One region of the Klebsiella sp. A52 genome, then DNA from elsewhere that is predicted to be linked to it. Evidence: predicted binding sites of a transcription regulator. Region 1 holds the regulator's gene; the other holds the start of a gene.
The links. Region 1 encodes CRP, which controls carbon source genes, mostly activating them, when cyclic AMP is high. Its sites were predicted from a motif close to ATGTGANNNNNNTCACAT; they were not measured.

Region 1 (4,726 bases):
GAGCAACGTATTCCGGATTGGTTAACCCGCTGGCTGGGAGGACAAGCATGATTATTCCCTGGCAGGATCTCGATCCCGAAACGCTGGATAATCTGATTGAAAGCTTTGTGTTGCGCGAAGGCACCGATTATGGTGAACATGAACGTTCGCTTGCCGATAAAGTCGCCGATGTAAAACAGCAGCTTAAAACCGGGGAGGCCGTGCTGGTGTGGTCAGAACTGCACGAGACGGTCAACATCATGCCCCGCAAGATGTTTAACGGCTAAGCGCCATGCCCCTCTAACCGCGAGTGCCTGGCGCGATACGGCGACACACCATCACTTAATCAGGGAGTTGTTATGTCTGCCAAACATCCAGTGATCGCAGTCACGGGCTCCAGCGGCGCGGGCACCACCACCACCAGCCTCGCGTTTCGCAAAATTTTCTCGCAACTGAACCTGCATGCCGCGGAGGTCGAAGGGGATAGCTTCCATCGCTATACTCGCCCGGAAATGGACATGGCGATCCGCAAGGCGCGCGATCAGGGCAAACACATCAGCTACTTTGGCCCGGAAGCCAACGACTTCAGCCTGCTTGAACGCACCTTTTTAGAGTACGGCGAATTCGGCAAGGGCCAGTCGCGCAAATATCTCCATACCTACGATGAAGCGGTTCCCTGGAATCAGGTTCCCGGCACCTTTACCCCATGGCAACCGCTGCCTGAACCGACCGACGTGTTGTTTTATGAAGGGCTGCACGGCGGCGTGGTGACGCCGCAGCATGACGTGGCGAAACATGTCGACCTGCTGGTCGGCGTGGTGCCGATCGTCAACCTTGAATGGATCCAGAAGCTCATTCGCGATACCAGCGAACGCGGCCATTCGCGCGAAGCGGTGATGGACTCGGTGGTGCGTTCGATGGAAGACTATATCAATTTCATCACCCCGCAGTTCTCACGCACCCATATCAACTTCCAGCGTGTGCCGACGGTCGATACCTCGAATCCGTTTGCCGCCAAAGGCATTCCATCGCTCGACGAAAGCTTCGTGGTGATTCACTTTCGCAATTTGCAGGGGATTGATTACCCCTGGCTGTTGGCGATGCTACAGGGGTCGTTTATCTCGCATATGAACACCCTGGTGGTGCCAGGCGGTAAGATGGGGCTGGCGATGGAGCTCATTATGGCGCCGCTGGTCGAGCGCTTGATGGAAGGCAAAACCATTAGTTAAGGGCAAAATAAAACCCCGGTCGCCGTGCTGCCGGGGTTAGCGTCCCGCTACATCAATTCGTCTCAGGCTTCGATCACTTCGTAAGAGTGGGTGATGTTAACGGCCTTTTCCAGCATCAGCGCCACCGAACAATACTTCTCCGCGGATAAATCCACCGCACGGGACACCGCCGCATCCTTCAGCTCTTTACCGGTGACGATAAAGTGCAGATTGATATGGGTGAACAGGCGCGGCGCCTCTTCACGGCGTTCAGAGGTCAGCTTCACTTCGCAGTTGGTGACGTTTTGACGCCCTTTTTGCAGGATAGACACCACGTCAATTGCGCTACAGCCGCCCGCCGCCATCAGCACCATTTCCATCGGGCTGGGCGCTTTGTCCCCGGAGTTGCCATCCATTAAAATCTGGTGGCCGGAGGCCGACTCACCGATGAAGGTTAGACCTTCCACCCATTTCACACGCGCTTGCATAAAATTTAACTCCGCTGTTGCAATTTTCCTGACAGATTACGCGCACATAACAAATCTCGCAACGGAAGGCGACCTGGGTCATGCTGAAGCGAGACACCAGGAGACATGCGGTGAAAGCTATGCTAAAACAGTCTGGATGCTACAGTAATACATTGATGTACCGCATGTATGCTGAGGAGTTCACATTACAGGCTGCATAAATTGAGCAGCCAGCTTCCCAGGCATAGGGAAAAATACGATTGCATGCCCGGATGCCGTGTAGTGTCGGCGTCCGGAGATAGCTTATAACAGAGGATAACCGCGCATGGTGCTTGGCAAACCGCAAACAGACCCTACCCTTGAATGGTTCTTGTCTCATTGCCACATTCATAAGTACCCATCAAAGAGCACGCTGATTCACCAGGGTGAGAAAGCGGAAACGCTTTACTACATCGTAAAAGGCTCCGTGGCTGTACTCATCAAGGATGAAGAAGGTAAAGAGATGATCCTCTCTTACCTCAACCAGGGCGATTTCATCGGTGAATTAGGCCTGTTTGAAGAAGGTCAGGAACGTAGTGCCTGGGTACGTGCGAAAACCGCATGTGAAGTGGCCGAGATCTCTTACAAAAAATTCCGTCAGTTAATCCAGGTGAACCCGGACATCCTGATGCGCCTCTCTTCGCAGATGGCGCGTCGTCTGCAGGTCACTTCCGAGAAAGTCGGTAACCTTGCTTTCCTCGACGTGACGGGCCGTATCGCTCAGACCTTACTGAATCTGGCGAAACAGCCTGATGCCATGACCCACCCGGACGGGATGCAGATCAAAATCACCCGCCAGGAAATTGGCCAGATCGTCGGCTGTTCTCGTGAGACGGTTGGCCGTATTCTGAAGATGCTGGAAGATCAAAATCTGATCTCCGCACACGGTAAAACTATCGTCGTCTACGGTACCCGTTAAGTCGCTAAACGGCGTATTGCTCCGCGCAGTACGCCGTTTTTGTTTCTCCCATGTGGCGCAGGCTGATTTACCACCCGGAAGTCAACTACGCACTGCGGCAAACGCTGGTGCTGTGTCTACCTGTGGCCATCGGGCTTCTGCTCGGCCATCTGCAGCAAGGGTTGCTGTTCTCGTTAGTTCCCGCCTGTTGCAATATCGCCGGTCTCGACACCCCGCATAAACGCTTTTTCAAACGCCTGATCGTTGGCGGCTGCCTGTTTGCCGGCAGCAGCCTGATTGTGCAATTGCTTCTGGCGCGGGACATCCCGTTGCCGCTTATCCTCAGCGCGCTGGCGCTGATTCTCGGCGTGACGGCGGAAATCAGTTCGCTGCACGCTCGCCTGTTGCCGGCATCGCTTATCGCCGCCATTTTTACCTTAAGCCTGGCCGGCAATATGCCCATCTGGGAGCCGCTGCTTATCTATGCGCTGGGAACCTTGTGGTACGGACTCTTTAACTGGTTCTGGTTTTGGCTCTGGCGGGAGCAGCCGCTGCGCGAGTCGTTAAGCCTGCTTTACCGCGAACTGGCTAATTATTGCGAGGCCAAATATAGCCTCCTGACGCAGCACACTGACCCGACGACCTCCCTGCCGCCGCTGCTTACCCGCCAGCAGAAGGTGGTCGATTTAATTACCCAATGCTACCAGCAGATGCATATGTTAGCCGCCAACCAGCGTAGCGATCATAAGCGCCTGCTGCGCGCGTTCCAGGTTGGGCTGGATCTGCAGGAACATATTTCAGTGAGCCTGCACCAGCCGGAAGAGGTACAAAAACTGGTGGAGCGCAGCCATGCGGAAGCGGTTATCCGCTGGAACGCGCAGACCGTCGCCGCGCGTCTGCGGGTGCTGGCGGATGATATTCTCTACCACCGCTACCCGCGTCGCTTCCAGATGGATAAGCAAATCGGCGCGCTGGAAAAAATCGCTTATCAGCATCCCGATAACCCGGTAGGCCAGTTCTGCGCCTGGCACTTCAGTCGTATCGCCCGCGTGCTGCGCACCCAGCGCCCGCTGTACGCACGTAACCTGATGGCGGATAAAGAACGGCGCCTACCGCTACTACCGGCGCTGAAGAACTACCTGTCATTGAAATCCCCGGCGCTGCGCAACGCCGCGCGCATCAGCGTAATGTTGAGCATCGCCAGCCTGATGGGCAGCGCCCTACATCTGCCGAAGCCGTACTGGATCCTGATGACCGTGCTGTTCGTGACGCAAAACGGTTACGGCGCCACCCGCGTGCGGATTGTCCACCGGGCGGCAGGCACCCTGGCGGGCCTGGTGATCGCCTGGCTGACCCTACATTTCCACGTACCGGAGAGCTACACGTTAAGCGGTATGTTGTTCATCACGCTGCTGAGCTATCTCATCATCCGTAAACACTACGGCTGGGCGATGGTGGGCTTTACCGTCACCGCGGTATATACCCTGCAGTTGCTAACGCTTAACGGCGAGCAGTTCATCGTCGCCCGCTTTATCGATACCATCATTGGCTGTCTGATCGCCTTTGGCGGGATGGTCTGGCTATGGCCGCAATGGCAGAGCGGCCTGCTACGTAAAAACGCCCACGATGCCCTGGAGGCCGATCAGGAGGCTATTCGGCTGATCCTTAGCGCCGATCCGCAGGCCCCGGCGTTGGCCTACCAGCGTATGCGCGTCAACCAGGCGCACAACGCCCTGTATAACTCGCTTAACCAGGCGATGCAGGAACCGGGCTTTAACTCGCACTATCTGGAAGATATGAAGCTGTGGGTAACCCATAGCCAGTTTATCGTTGAGCATATCAACGCCATGACCACGCTGGCGCGCGAGCATACGATGCTAACGCCTGACCTGGCGCAGCGGTATCTGGAATCGTGTGAAATTGCCCTGCAGCGCTGTCAGCAGCGTCTGGATTCAGACGGGCCGGGCAGCGCGGGCGATGTGAATATTATGGAATCCCAGGACGGGGAAGTGTTGCGTGGGCCGCTCAGCACCCTTGAGCAGCATTTGCAGCGGATCCTCGGCCATCTGAACACCATGCACACCATTTCGTCGGTGGCATGGCGTCAGCGTCCGCATCACGGCATCTGGCTACGC
Region 2 (4,726 bases), 460 kb from region 1:
GTCGTGTGTCGTTATTGCGTCGAGTATAGATGTTTGATTAGGGGTGGTAATAGCCTGAAGAATCGATTTATTTTCTTTGAGCTAAGTTAATATGGTGTCAGTTAGGGGTACGATTCAGCAAATAATCGTGCATACTGTGCGCTTTTTGTGGGCCAAGGGACTAGGCACACATTTGTTTTATAAACGAAAAGACTAGTCTATGAGCACTGATAATAAACAATCGCTGCCGGCAATAACGCTGGCGGCAATCGGCGTGGTTTACGGCGATATCGGTACCAGTCCACTGTATACCCTTCGCGAATGTCTGTCAGGCCAGTTTGGCTTTGGCGTTGAACGCGATGCGGTTTTTGGCTTTCTGTCGCTGATTTTCTGGCTGTTGATCTTTACCGTATCAATAAAATACATCACCTTCGTGATGCGGGCGGATAACGCCGGCGAGGGCGGGATCTTGACGCTGATGTCGCTGGCGGGGCGCAACACCTCGGCAAAGATGACCTCCGTATTGGTGATCCTCGGCCTGATTGGCGGTAGCTTCTTCTATGGTGAAGTGGTGATAACCCCGGCAATATCGGTGATGTCGGCGATAGAGGGGTTGGAAATTATCGCCCCACAGCTGGATACCTGGATTGTCCCCATCTCCATTATTGTGCTGACCCTGCTTTTTGCTATTCAAAAACACGGAACCGGGATGGTCGGCAAGCTGTTCGCGCCAATTATGCTTATCTGGTTCCTGTTGCTGGCGGTGCTTGGCGCGCGCAGTATTCTCGATAACCCGGAAGTTCTGCAGGCGCTGAACCCTTACTGGGCAGTGAACTTCTTCCTGCAGTACAAAACGGTCTCCTTTATTGCGCTCGGCGCGGTGGTGCTGTCGATTACCGGTGTGGAAGCGCTGTATGCCGATATGGGTCACTTCGGCAAACTACCGATTCGCGTAGCGTGGTTCTCGGTAGTACTGCCATCACTGGTGCTTAACTATTTTGGCCAGGGCGCGCTGCTGTTGAAGCACCCGGAAGCCATTAAAAACCCGTTCTTCCTGTTGGCGCCGGAATGGGCGCTGATCCCGATGCTGATTATCGCGACCCTGGCGACGGTTATCGCCTCGCAGGCGGTGATTTCCGGGGTCTTCTCGCTGACTCGCCAGGCCGTGCGTCTGGGCTATCTGTCGCCAATGCGCATTATCCATACTTCGGAAATGGAGTCCGGGCAGATTTACATCCCGTTCATTAACTGGCTGCTGTACGTTTCTGTGGTCATCGTCATTGTCAGCTTCGAGCACTCTTCTAATCTGGCGGCGGCGTACGGTATTGCGGTAACGGGCACCATGGTGTTGACCTCCATTCTGTCGGCGACCGTGGCGCGCAAAAACTGGCACTGGAATAAGCTGTTTGTCGGCCTGATGCTGGTGGCCTTCCTGTGTATCGATATTCCGCTATTCTCGGCGAACCTCGATAAAATCGTCTCCGGCGGTTGGTTGCCGTTATCACTGGGTCTGGTGATGTTTACGGTGATGACCACCTGGAAGAGCGAGCGTTTCCGCCTGTTGCGCCGGATGCATGAGCATGGCAACTCGCTGGAAGCGATGATCTCCTCGCTGGAGAAATCGCCGCCGGTGCGCGTGCCGGGTACCGCGGTCTATATGTCTCGCGCCCTGAACGTGATCCCATTTGCGCTGCTGCATAACCTGAAACACAACAAGGTGCTGCATGAACGCGTGATCCTGCTGACCCTGCGCACCGAAGATGCTCCGTATGTGCATAACGTTCGCCGCGTGCAGATTGAGCAACTGTCGCCGTCGTTCTGGCGCGTTGTAGCAAGCTATGGCTGGCGTGAAACGCCGAACGTCGAAGAGGTGTTCCATCGCTGCGGCCTGGAAGGGCTGAGCTGCCGAATGATGGAAACGTCGTTCTTTATGTCCCACGAGTCGCTGATTATCGGCAAACGGCCATGGTATCTGCGCCTGCGCGGCAAACTGTATCTGCTGTTGCAGCGTAACGCTCTGCGCGCGCCGGATCAGTTTGAAATCCCGCCGAACCGGGTTATCGAACTCGGTACTCAGGTAGAAATCTGATGTCAAAAAGCCCTTCAATAATGAAGGGCTTTTTTGTCTCTCACATCTCGATGCAATTTCCTGCCCACGCCTTGCGAAACGTTTCGATGGCGATCACATTTATCTCTTTTGATGATGGTTTTTTGCTCCTGCATTTACAATACTAATGTTAGCGAAACGTTTCGCTAGTGGAGCAAAAGAGAAAAAATGAAAAAAGGCACCGTACTTAACGCTGATATTTCTTCCGTTATCTCCCGCCTCGGTCATACCGATATGCTGGTTGTTTGCGACGCCGGGTTGCCGGTTCCCCGCAGCAGCGCGCGAATCGATATGGCGCTTACTCAGGGCGTACCTTCATTTATGCAGGTTCTGGAGGTCGTAACGACGGAAATGCAGGTTGAGGCGGCGGTCATCGCGGAAGAGATTAAAACCCATAATCCGCAACTCCACGCGACGTTGCTCAATCATCTTGAGCAGCTGCAGCAGCACCAGGGAAATACGATTGAAATTCGTTACACCAGTCATGAGCAGTTCAAAAAACAAACCGCAGATAGTCAGGCGGTAATTCGCAGCGGGGAGTGTTCCCCGTATGCGAATATTATTCTCTGTGCCGGCGTCACTTTCTGAGGTCGCCGCCATGGAAGCTTTATTACAGCTGAAAGGGATCGATAAAGCGTTCCCTGGCGTCAAAGCGCTCTCCGGCGCGGCGCTGAATGTCTATGCTGGCCGGGTAATGGCGCTGGTAGGGGAAAATGGCGCCGGTAAATCGACAATGATGAAGGTACTCACCGGTATCTATACCCGTGATGCCGGTTCTTTGCTGTGGTTAGGTAAAGAAACGACCTTTAACGGCCCAAAATCCTCACAGGAAGCCGGTATCGGCATCATTCACCAGGAACTCAACCTGATCCCGCAATTAACGATTGCCGAGAACATCTTCCTTGGCCGCGAGTTCGTTAACCGCTTTGGCAAAATCGACTGGAAAAAGATGTATGCCGAAGCGGACAAGCTGCTGGCGAAGCTGAATTTACGTTTTAACAGCCAGAAGCTGGTGGGCGATCTGTCGATTGGCGATCAGCAAATGGTGGAAATCGCCAAAGTGCTGAGCTTCGAATCGAAGGTCATCATTATGGATGAGCCCACCGATGCCCTGACCGACACCGAGACCGAATCGCTGTTCCGCGTCATCCGCGAATTGAAATCGCAGGGGCGCGGCATTGTCTATATTTCCCACCGCATGAAAGAGATCTTCGAAATCTGCGATGACGTCACCGTATTTCGCGACGGGCAATTTATTGCCGAGCGTGAAGTGGCTTCGCTGGATGAAGACCGACTGATCGAGATGATGGTTGGCCGTAAGCTGGAAGATCAATATCCGCATCTCGATAAGGCACCCGGCGCGGTACGTCTGAAGGTCGATAATCTCTGCGGATCCGGGGTGGAAAACGTGACGTTTACCCTGCGTCAGGGCGAAATCCTCGGCGTTGCCGGGCTGATGGGCGCCGGGCGTACTGAACTGATGAAGGTGCTGTACGGCGCGCTGCCGCGTAGCAGCGGTTCCGTGACGCTGGATGGCCATGAAGTCGTCACCCGTTCGCCGCAGGATGGCCTGGCGAACGGCATTGTCTATATCTCTGAAGACCGTAAGCGTGATGGACTGGTGCTTGGGATGTCGGTCAAAGAAAACATGTCATTAACCGCGCTGCGCTACTTCAGCAGGGCGGGCGGTAGCCTTAAGCATAAAGATGAACAGCAGGCGGTCAGCGATTTCATTCGGCTTTTTAATGTGAAGACGCCTTCAATGGAGCAGGCAATTGGCCTGCTTTCTGGGGGGAACCAGCAAAAAGTCGCTATCGCTCGCGGGCTGATGACCCGGCCGAAAGTGCTGATCCTCGACGAACCAACCCGTGGCGTCGACGTCGGGGCGAAGAAAGAGATCTACCAGCTGATTAACCAGTTTAAAGCCGATGGCCTGAGCATCATCCTTGTCTCTTCTGAGATGCCGGAAGTGCTGGGCATGAGCGATCGCATCATTGTGATGCATGAAGGGCATCTCGGCGGTGAATTCACACGCGAGCAGGCCACCCAGGAAGTATTGATGGCTGCCGCTGTGGGCAAGCTTAACCGTGTGAATCAGGAGTAAAAAAGATGACTACCCAGGCTGTTACTGGTCGCCGCTATTTCACTAAAGCGTGGCTGATGGAGCAAAAATCGCTGATCGCCCTGCTGGTGCTGATCGCGATCGTTTCGACCATGAGCCCTAACTTTTTTACCGTTAATAACCTGTTCAACATTCTGCAGCAGACTTCCGTTAACGCCATCATGGCGGTCGGGATGACGCTGGTCATTCTGACATCGGGGATCGACCTGTCCGTCGGTTCTCTGCTGGCATTGACCGGCGCCGTCGCGGCGTCTATCGTCGGTATCGAAGTGAATGCGCTGGTGGCCGTTGCCGCCGCGCTGGCGCTCGGTGCGGCTATTGGCGCGGTGACCGGGGTAATTGTCGCGAAAGGGCGCGTGCAGGCGTTTATCGCCACCCTGGTGATGATGCTGCTGCTGCGCGGCGTGACGATGGTTTACACCAACGGCAGCCCGATCAACACCGGCTTTAGCGATAACGCCGACCTGTTTGGCTGGTTCGGTATCGGGCGCCCGCTTGGGATCCCGACGCCGGTATGG

Region 2: the regulator CRP is predicted to act here: its motif matches at 2,150-2,167, upstream of rbsD (D-ribose pyranase).

Annotation. Positions count from the first base shown of each region.
Region 1 covers NZ_CP074437.1:1,777,034-1,781,759, reverse strand. Annotated here, with positions in the region: gene KGA69_RS08275 (hydrolase) at 1-51, shown strand, start outside; gene KGA69_RS08270 (YheU family protein) at 48-266, shown strand; gene KGA69_RS08265 (phosphoribulokinase) at 339-1,208, shown strand; gene KGA69_RS08260 (OsmC family protein) at 1,271-1,675, opposite strand; gene crp (cAMP-activated global transcriptional regulator CRP) at 1,980-2,612, shown strand; gene KGA69_RS08250 (YccS/YhfK family putative transporter) at 2,663-4,726, shown strand, end outside.
Region 2 covers NZ_CP074437.1:1,315,586-1,320,311, reverse strand. Annotated here, with positions in the region: gene kup (low affinity potassium transporter Kup) at 200-2,068, shown strand; gene rbsD (D-ribose pyranase) at 2,255-2,674, shown strand; gene rbsA (ribose ABC transporter ATP-binding protein RbsA) at 2,685-4,190, shown strand; gene rbsC (ribose ABC transporter permease) at 4,196-4,726, shown strand, end outside.